Regions from separate parts of the Sporosarcina sp. FSL K6-1540 genome, predicted to be linked through region 2. Evidence: riboswitches for the same ligand, from Rfam matches in the RefSeq annotation. Region 2 holds a riboswitch; the other holds the start of a gene.
What was found. A riboswitch is a leader RNA that binds a small molecule or an ion and turns the genes downstream of it on or off. The one in region 2 is predicted to bind S-adenosylmethionine.
Positions count from the first base shown of each region.

Region 1: it holds a riboswitch for S-adenosylmethionine, as region 2 does, so the genes downstream of both, metA (homoserine O-succinyltransferase) here and cysC (adenylyl-sulfate kinase) in region 2, are expected to answer to the same signal.

Region 1 covers NZ_CP152018.1:2,948,673-2,953,565, reverse strand. Annotated here, with positions in the region: gene MKY15_RS13975 (PepSY domain-containing protein) at 1-230, opposite strand, end outside; gene MKY15_RS13970 (hypothetical protein) at 411-1,169, opposite strand; gene metA (homoserine O-succinyltransferase) at 2,012-2,920, opposite strand; SAM riboswitch class I at 3,023-3,129, opposite strand; gene MKY15_RS13960 (hypothetical protein) at 3,313-3,492, shown strand; gene MKY15_RS13955 (SgcJ/EcaC family oxidoreductase) at 3,562-4,017, opposite strand; gene MKY15_RS13950 (protein phosphatase 2C domain-containing protein) at 4,044-4,841, opposite strand; gene MKY15_RS13945 (NUDIX hydrolase) at 4,838-4,893, opposite strand, start outside.
Region 2 covers NZ_CP152018.1:3,832,064-3,836,956, reverse strand. Annotated here, with positions in the region: gene sat (sulfate adenylyltransferase) at 1-1,121, opposite strand, end outside; gene MKY15_RS17990 (phosphoadenylyl-sulfate reductase) at 1,122-1,850, opposite strand; gene cysC (adenylyl-sulfate kinase) at 2,111-2,710, opposite strand; SAM riboswitch class I at 2,934-3,034, opposite strand; gene MKY15_RS17980 (DMT family transporter) at 3,201-4,109, opposite strand; gene MKY15_RS17975 (TraB/GumN family protein) at 4,169-4,893, opposite strand, start outside.

The DNA.
Region 1 (4,893 bases), 880 kb from region 2:
CCTGTATTCGCATCAATTTTAACTTCATACTTATGACCTTCTGCCGTTCTTACGTCAATTTCATATACCAGCATTCCATCGTCGTAATCTAATTCCGCTTTTACGACCTGGCCTGGAACCCGCTCTAATGCAATGGCCATCGCCTGATTTATTGTAATCCTCCGGTATTGTGGGTTCTGATAATGTTCATGCCAATGTTGGTTTTGATTTTGTCGATTCTGATTCGTCACCCAATCTCCTCCAATTCGATTATCCCGTTGTCCTTAACATTCTATTCAAGGATGGCTAATATGTGCTGAATCCCTAAGCCCATAACTGAAAAGACAATTAAGCAGTTCCTAGGTATATGATTTGCACTTGAGGCTTGCTTAATTGTAATGATGTTTTCCATCATTAAATAGCCATACCTTTCAATCAACGTTCTCCTCTTTTTCTTCCTGCTTTTGGCTCAACATAAAACGTGCCGAAACTGGATCCGATCTGGTCAATAATTTGGATAGATACGAAGACGTCATGCTGTAACTACCTTCTATTTTCCCTGATAAAAAGTTGGTTCGCTCGTATAGGACTGAGCGTAGATAATCCAGTTGCCTTATCACTTTCCCTAGCAATCCTTCTTGGTTGTCCAGCCTGCTGATCACGTCTTTTTGTATATCTTCTTGTTTCAACATTTGCTCTGACAACAGCTTTTGATAATCTAATTGTTCATTCATTTTGACTACAATTTCCTCATTTGCAGAAGTCAGCATTTCTATACTATTGACAATTTCTTCATTTGACTGGCTGACCTCATTCACTTTCCCGATGAATTCTCGATTCATTATTCGCTCATGTATCAACGTACGTTGTAACATTTCGTTTTTAGTTTCTACTTTTTTTAACGACTTCATAACATCTTTTCCAAACTTTTCATGTCGGAAATCACTTTCCTTGATTTCATTCAAACGATTATGGATTGATTTCAATTGATTGGATTGTGTGTTTTTCTGTTGCTTTAGTAAGGTTTCCATGATATTGAACTGTTCACCAACCGAATGAGACGCTTCCCTATGTTCCTTCATCCATTCCGCTATCGGATCTATTTTATAGTGTTCTTGGTTCCTCCCTAAAATGTCTGCATTATTTTTAAAAACATCCGGGTGCCCATTTTTGTTAATAAACAACCCCATCTCACTTACCCCCTCGTCGTATTAGCTTATGCAATTCACGACAAAAGGGTCATTGAGTCACGTCTGATGAGTAACCACTTTCTTTAAAAAAGCACCTATACGCCAGGAATCTAGAGTTTTTTGCAAAATAGTAAGCAGTCATTTTCTGGTTTGGTTAATTGCAGACCTGTTGATTAACCAAAACTAACCAGTGAATAACATAATTACCTTCCGGGCGCTACTTGTATAGTTGCATTTTTGGATTGCTTCGGATTGAATGACTTCTATTCAATTAGCGGGATGTCTGGATGCAAAAGTACTTGTAGTGCTTATGCTTTTTTTGATGAAAGAATAGCTGACATCCAAGTCGGAGAAAAGCCGCCAAAGATGCAATTTTGGCGGCTGAAGCTTTCTATATGGTTTTTTCTTTTTTTAGTAAAGAAGTGGCACTTGCTATAAGGTATCACATGATTAGATGTATAATCTTTGCTAAAAGTAAGAAAGGATCGCATTGTACATCGTCTAAGAGTGCCCGAAATTGCATCTTCGGGCACTTACACCCTTCATAGAATGTCATCTATTCTATTCTTCCAAAACAACTGCATTTTCCACTTGAATAGTGTAGGAACGCGACAGGCAACTATTCGCAATAGTATTACTAAAAAGAGTGTGGCTAGAAGTGACGGAGTCACTTCTAGCCACACTCGGACCCCTCAGTAAATCTGTCATGAATAGTTAGTCGAAAGCGGGCCGAAAATAATGCAGTGAAAATGAAGGTCATCAAGCCCTACTCACCAGTATTTTATGCAAATAAATGGTTAATCTACAGACGTGGTTTAATTGATACATTTGTCATTAACTAGTTATTCCCATTCATAAGGTGTTTCTTGATACACATAATAATTTAGCCAGTTGGAGAAGAGTAGATGCGTATGGGAACGCCATGTATTCAACGGCTCTTTGCTTGGATCATCATTCGGAAAATAATTTTCCGGGATATCAATACCGACTCCTTTTTGCAAATCACGTGCATATTCCTCCGCCAACGTATCCGCATCGTATTCCAAATGACCTGTGATCATAATATGTTTATTATCTTTAGAAATGACGATGAATGCCCCTGCATCCTCTGATTTAGCAAGCAAGTGTAGACGGGGATCATTTTTTATTTCCTCAGTTGAAACGGATGTATAACGTGAATGCGGTGCTTTAAATTCGTCATTAAAACCACGTGCAAGATTAATCGTTGGGTCGGATAGTCGATGCGTAAAAACGCCTGAGCATTTTTTCGGCAATTCAAATTTCCCGATTCCATAATGGTGATAGAGTGCTGCTTGGGCACCCCAACAAATATGTAAAACAGAGGTTACATTTTCTTTTGACCATTCCATAATCTCCGTTATTTCTTTCCAGTAATTAACGTCTTCAAATTCTAAATGCTCAATCGGGGCACCCGTAATAATCAGTCCATCGAAACGACGATGTTTCACATGTTCAAATGTTGTATAAAATGCGTTTAAATGCGTTTTACTAACGTTTTTAGAATCATGAGTTGCTGTGTTCAAAAATGTAACATTTACTTGTAGCGGTGTATTCCCTAATAGACGTAGCAGCTGCAACTCTGTTCTTTCTTTTTCAGGCATTAAGTTTAAAATGGCGATGTTCATAGGCCGTATATCTTGGGACGTTGCGCGTTCTTCATCCATCACAAATATTTTTTCCTTCTTCAATAGTTCTCCTGCTGGTAATTGTTTCGGTACATTGATCGGCATGTGTCGTCTCTCCCTTTTCACTTTGGTTTGAATCAAATGATTCAATATAAAAAACCCTCTTTTCTATAAGACAAGAAAAGAGGGTTTAATTTGGGCACTCTGTTCTTATCTCTCAAGAAAAAATCTTGTTGGAGGTAGCACCTTCCTGACTAAGTCAGAGGTTGCTGAAGCTTCACAGGGCCATATCCCTCAGCTTCTCTTGATAAGAATATTCAATTATTTACTATTATACTATTAAAACTACTATTGTAAACCGTCTTTTTTGACGATAATAATCAAAAGAAACATTTTTATTTTAATTTCCACATTAATTCAGCATGAAAACTGCTGAATAATATTTCTTTAGAAAGCCATATTAACGTGGCACTGAAAAAATGAAAGGAGTTGTTACTATGGGAAGAGATGACAATAAAACTGGCGGAAATAATGCACGGTCTTTACCACAAACGCCGAAAAACCAAAAAATAAAACCGGGCGACATGAATGAAGAAATAGCCCGCGAGTTTGCTGAACTCCGTTCCCTGAAACCAAAACGCGAACGAATGAACTCAAATGAAAAGAAGAGAAAATGATTACCTTTGTCATGAACAGTAACTAAAACACTCCCCGCACTGGTATTATCTTGGTGCGGGGCACTTTTTTCAGCCTACATCAGATACTTGCTTCAATTCTTTGGTCATCCGCTCGACCAAGTCAGATCTTCCGTGAAATTGGGCCGGTGTATTTTGGAAAAGTTTTATTTTCCATCCATCCTTTTCTTTTACTGCAATCAGTGTTTGATGAGCATTCAAATTTGGGTCAAGTTCTGTTCCGCCCGGAGGTATCATCCCGACGATTGCACGCAACATCGCAACTTCAGCACTCAGAAAGTACACATCTTTAACGACATTGATAAATGGAGGTGTTGGATGATCTACAAATATCGGTTCTAAATGTGCAAAAATAGTATTTCGCCCAATTTCTTGACTTCCGTCAAATCCAATCAATTCGCCTTGCTCTGTAAATTGATCAGCCATGCTCTTAGCATCGCGATTATTCCATGCAAGAATTAAGTTATAATAAAGGGTTTTGATTTCAATTAATTCAGATGCTTCCATATCTAATTCCTCCCGTCATTTTTCCTTCATCCGAGATAATCGCTCGGGATGCTACCTTCCTTTTCTACTTCCACATTCCATGCGATAATTGTCGTACTGTCTCGTACATTTTGTCTTTCGATTTCCATCAATAACTGCGAAATCCCTTTATCAAGTTCTTTTTCATTCAGCACGGCAACGAGATCTGACGGATCCAAAAAAGGTTCCCCCGGGCATTCCACTAAACCATCAGTCGTCAAAAAAATAAGATTGTTCCCTTTTCTCATTTCCCTTGTCCCTGACGTGTAGCATGGTACTGCTTGCTCAAACGTATTCACTTGACCAATCCATTCAAAGAATTGCCTTTGGTTAAGTTGAAACTGATTTAGGGCAATTAATTCCGAATGGAACAGATATACTAAACAATCTCCAACCGAAAACCACCAAACGTAATTAGCTTTCCTGACAACGATAAGACAAGCCGTTTCTCCCATGGCACATCTGCATTCATTCAAAAATTGTTCAGATTGAAAAATTTCAAGTAACTTCATTTCCAAACGTTTAAATCGTGGAGGACCCTTCATATCTAAAATCTCCACCAATTTTTCTTTATGCTGCCCGAGTGTTTGTACAACAAGTTCCGCACTTTCAGCACTTTTATGTGCATCCAAAATAGCCGCTAATTCCCAATCCTCATTTTGCCAAATAACGCAGCCATCTTCATTCTTGGTTTGTCCCGCTGAAGAATTACCTCCAAATCTACCAACCGCTACACGATTAATCCATCGTACATCTCGTTCATCGACAAAGTCCTTTTCACTTCCAACCCAAGTAAGATTATTCATGAGCGCTCAATCAATCTATACGGTCTCACTTCATAACTTTCATAAACAATCG
Region 2 (4,893 bases):
CCTGCAATTAATACTTCGATCACTTCCGGTCGGCTAAATGTCGATGGCAGTTGTTCTCCCTTACGAAGCATTTCTCTCACTTTTGTTCCCGACAAGATCACATGGTGACTGGCATCATGCGGACAAGTTTTTGGTGTTGCCATGTTACCGCATTTATTGCAGTAAAAGCTATGCTCGAAAAATAATAACGTGATCCCAAGTTCTCCAAGCGTAAAGTTGCTAAAGATTTTCTGAGCATCATACGTACCGTAATAATTACCAACACCCGCATGATCACGACCGACGATAAAGTGTGTGCAACCAAAATTCTTTCGAACCATCGCATGAAAAACAGCTTCTCTTGGTCCGGCATAGCGCATTGCTGCTGTAAATACACCTAAAAACACGTGCTCTTTCGCATAATATTTTTCTAGTAAGACTTCATAGCTTTCCAGGCGCACATCTGCTGGAATATCATCTGATTTCGTTTCACCTACAAGGGGATTCAAAAATAATCCATCTACAATTTCCAATGCAGTCTTTTGAATATATTCATGTGCCCTATGAACTGGGTTTCTCGTTTGGAAACCGACGACTGTTTCCCAGCCTAGCTCTTGGAATTTCCCTCTTGTTTCAATCGGGTCATATAGGTACTCCGAAAACTCATTCAGCGGCCTTCGCTGAATCAGTGTGATGGTTCCACCCAGGTAGACATTAGGGCGCTCAAACAACTTCTTGACGCCTGGGTGCTCACGGTCTGTCGTTTGATAGACTAGTTTAGCTTCTTTTTCCTTATCTGGTGTGAAAATATCCGATACTTCGAGAACACCATAGACAACTCCATCTCTCACCAATTTCACAAATTTCCCAACAGCGATACCTTGTGCGTTCACCTCTGTCGTTGGCAATGTAATCGGAATTGTCCAAGGTACTCCAGTAGATAATCTCATTGTTGTAACAACAGAATTGTAGTCTACTTCTGTAAGAAATCCACTTAAAGGGCTATAAGCACCCGTACCAATCAAATCCAAGTCACTACTAGCAATTTCGTCTAATTCAACTGTTTCAGTTATTCCTTCGTATTGAAAACCAGGATTCCAGCGATTAATTAATGTACCACCATGCGGTTGACTCAAACTCATTTAAATTCCCCCATTTTCGTTAGCATTATGCAAGCCACACTCTGTCTTCGCCTGATTTGCCCAGCGCCCTGACCTCGACCCCGTCGTTGTATCCCCTTTGAATGTGCAGTGTGAACAACCGATACTGGGATAGCCTTGGTCATGGAGTGGATTATATGGCAAATTATGTTTTTTTACATAATCCCAAATATCAATCCACGTCCAATGAATCAGCGGGCAAATTTTAACCGATTGAAAGGTTTCATCTTTGTTCACAAAGTTTGTCTGACTTCTTGATGGTGATTGTTCACGCCTAAGTCCTGATAACCAAGCGGTCGTACCGCTCATTGCTTCACGGAGTGGAATTACTTTCCTCATATGACAACAACGATCCGGCTGTCTTTCCCATAGTCGATCGCCATACTTGTCAGCTTGTTCCTCAACCGTTAAGCCGGGAGTCTTCATTTCAATTACAAGCTTTGGATAACGTTTCTTTACTTCATCGATTAAGGTATGCGTTTCTTGAAAATGAAATCCGGTTTCGAGAAAGACCACTTTAGCAGTTGGTTTTATTTGCGAGATTAAATCTATCATTACGATACCTTCAACCCCAAAACTACACGCATATACAAGTTCATCGTCGTATTCTCCGTAAGCCCATCGCAAGACGTTTAACGCACCTTTTGACTCGTCATCGATTGGAAAAACTTCACTAGTCTCAGCCCAAGATTTGTACGTCAACTTCGCCATACTAATCCCCCCTCTAAACTCAATAACTCTATTACATTATCTTTTTTTAAAAAAGGCGACTTTAATCTACTATTGATTAAAGTCGCCTCTAATTTTTTAGTCAGCGAATTGTTCGTATGTTCACGATTGTCCATTAGCTTCTGGATTTCCAGTCGGCATGTGATTAGCGTTTATACTAACTTTATTAATCCTATGTGTCAAGTAGGTTTAAATACATTCTATTCCTAAAACCCCAATATGTTACGCATTTTGTAATTTTTTTAGATATAGTTATTTTCTTTTAAATAAGAAACGATGACTTTGACAGACTCTACAATATTTAATTGATTGGTATCAATGATTATTTCCGGGTTAACAGGTTCTTCATAAGGAGCATCAATTCCTGTAAAGCCTTTAATTTCACCCAATCTTGCTTTCTTATAAAGCCCCTTCGGATCCCGTTCTTCACAAGTTTCTAAACTTGCCTTAACGTATATTTCGATAAACTCATCGGATTTGACAATTTCTCGCACCTGATCTCGATCTTCCTGATAAGGCGATATGAATGCTGTCAATGTGAATAAGCCAGCGTCGACCATTAGTTTTGAAACTTCACCGATTCTGCGAATATTTTCCGTCCGATCATTTGGACTAAACCCTAGATTCTTATTTAAACCGTGCCGGACATTATCTCCATCCAGTCGATAAGTATGAATGCCTTTCGCGTGTAACTCTGTTTCTAGCGCTACTGAAACTGTTGATTTCCCTGACCCTGATAGCCCAGTGAACCAAAGAATAGCACTCTTATGGCCCTTTAGTTCTTGACGATTTTTTTTTGTTACCTCTGATTCATGCCAAACGATATTTGTAGACTCTGTCATTGTTTGCCCCCCTAAATCATTTGTTTCAGTTTAATTTTTATATACAAAAAAGACACCTTTTTCCGATTCAAATAATCGATTAGAAAGTTGCCTTTAGTTGTCTAATTAGCATGTATGAAATTGTTAAAATGATAAATGACTTACAACCTTTACAGTAAAGAAATAAAAAAACCACTTCTAAATAGAGCAAGAAGAGGTTAATAGAATCGAACACATATTACTCCTCTTATCTGCTAAACTTTCGTTTACTGGAATTGGCACAGTACTAAACAGTCTGTTGCCGAGGTTTCATCGGGCCAGTCCCTCAACCTCTCTAGATAAGATATAAACTATTAAGTTGAGACCAATACTACATTATCGAAAATTCAAAGTCAATGACTTATCAGAATTTATTTTCAATCATATCAGTTTAGTTGGAATTAAAGGCGATCTTCTTGCACATATAATAGGCACTTTAAACTACTTTTCAGTGCGCTAGGAAACATGTTAGTTAACTCTCACTTAACCTTTCGTTGTTCTCATCGGTTTTCTCTATTTCCTTTTCATAATTATTTTTCCAATTAACAAGAAAGATTCCTGCAAATATTAGTAATCCACCAAAAAGGATAGACCAGGTTAGTCTTTCATGGAGTAAAAACCATCCTGTGAGTACACCGAAGAATGGCGCTAAAAAAAGGAATGCACTAGTTCGTTCTTGATTACCTCTTTGGAGAAGATAAAACCAAATAGAAAACTGAATAATTGAGGCTGCAATGGTAAGCCATAACAAAATCAGGATAGATTGAGTAGTCATTTTAAAGAAAGTCTCTTCCAGTAGTAAGCTTCCCAGAAAGAGAATTAATCCACCAAAAAGCATTTGATAGGCTGTCATTACATACGTATCAAATTTGAAACCATGTATTTTTATCAATAGCGTAGCAATCGCCCATGAAACAGCCGACAAAAGCCCTAATATGGTACCGACTTTAAAGTCAAGATGTGAACCTAACGTGAGAAAAACCCCGATAAAACCTAACAGTACACCTATCCATTGCTGAATATGGTAACGCGATTTTAAAAAAAGCGTCCCAAAAACGACAACGAGTAAAGGATTCATAAACGTTAGGATAGACGTCTCTCCAGAAGTGATTGTACGCAGTGCCATAAATATACAGCCCATCACAAAAGCTGTTTGGAAAAGTCCAATTAGAACAAGCCACACCCAGTCGATTGCTTTTACTGGATGTGGCTTGTTTAAGATTTTAACGATAGTTGCCATAATAATCCCTGCAAGCGTAAAACGCAGAGCGACTAATAGGAGTGGAGATGAATAGGCTAACCCTAACTTCCCTATTGTAAAAGAAGAACCCATTAGTCCAGTCGTCAAAATCACTAACAAGCAAAAACTGATTCGATTCATCCGATCCCCACCCCATTATTACTATAAAACGTTTAAAAGAAAATGCTGATCAATTGATTTCACTTTAAGTTTTCAAAGAATACACGGATAACGTCGGCTCCGCCTAAGAAGGTCCCCAACGTTCCTCCCAAGTTAGTCAAAACGATTACCAACAAGACCCGTGTCACCTTATTTGCCCAAAAACCTTTAATCGTAAAAACATCTGCAGAAAGCGTTTCAAAGTCACCAACACTTGGGCGGCGAAAAAATGCTTGAACAATTCCTGAAACCCAACCGGCCGCTATCAGTGGATGCAAGGTAGTAATAGGGGCTGATACAAAGGCCGCTAAAATGGCCAGCGGGTGTCCAAGAGCCACCGCAGCACCAATAGCTGACAGGCTACCTGTCCATAAGACCCAGCTTAACGCTTGATCGAAACCGGCAGATGGATTTGCGATAAAGGTGTAGGCGATAATTGATAATAGAAGAATCGGAATTGCCCATCCGATAATTTTTGGGATTTTTGATTTTGGTGGTGTTTGCGCTAATGCGACTAAATCATGGTCATTATAGATTTCTTTTGTAATCCCTGGAACATGTGCTGCACCAATGACTGCAACGACCTTTTTACCTGGTGCATCTTTGATTTTCTGTGCTAAATACTGGTCTCTCTCATCGATTAAGGGCGTCTTTAACCTTGGAAATGATTCCGTAAAGTCAGTTAGAACGGCATTTAGCGTGTCCTTTGATTTCATTTTCTCCAATTCTTCTTCAGAAATCGTCTCTTTGCTGAAGATACTATAAA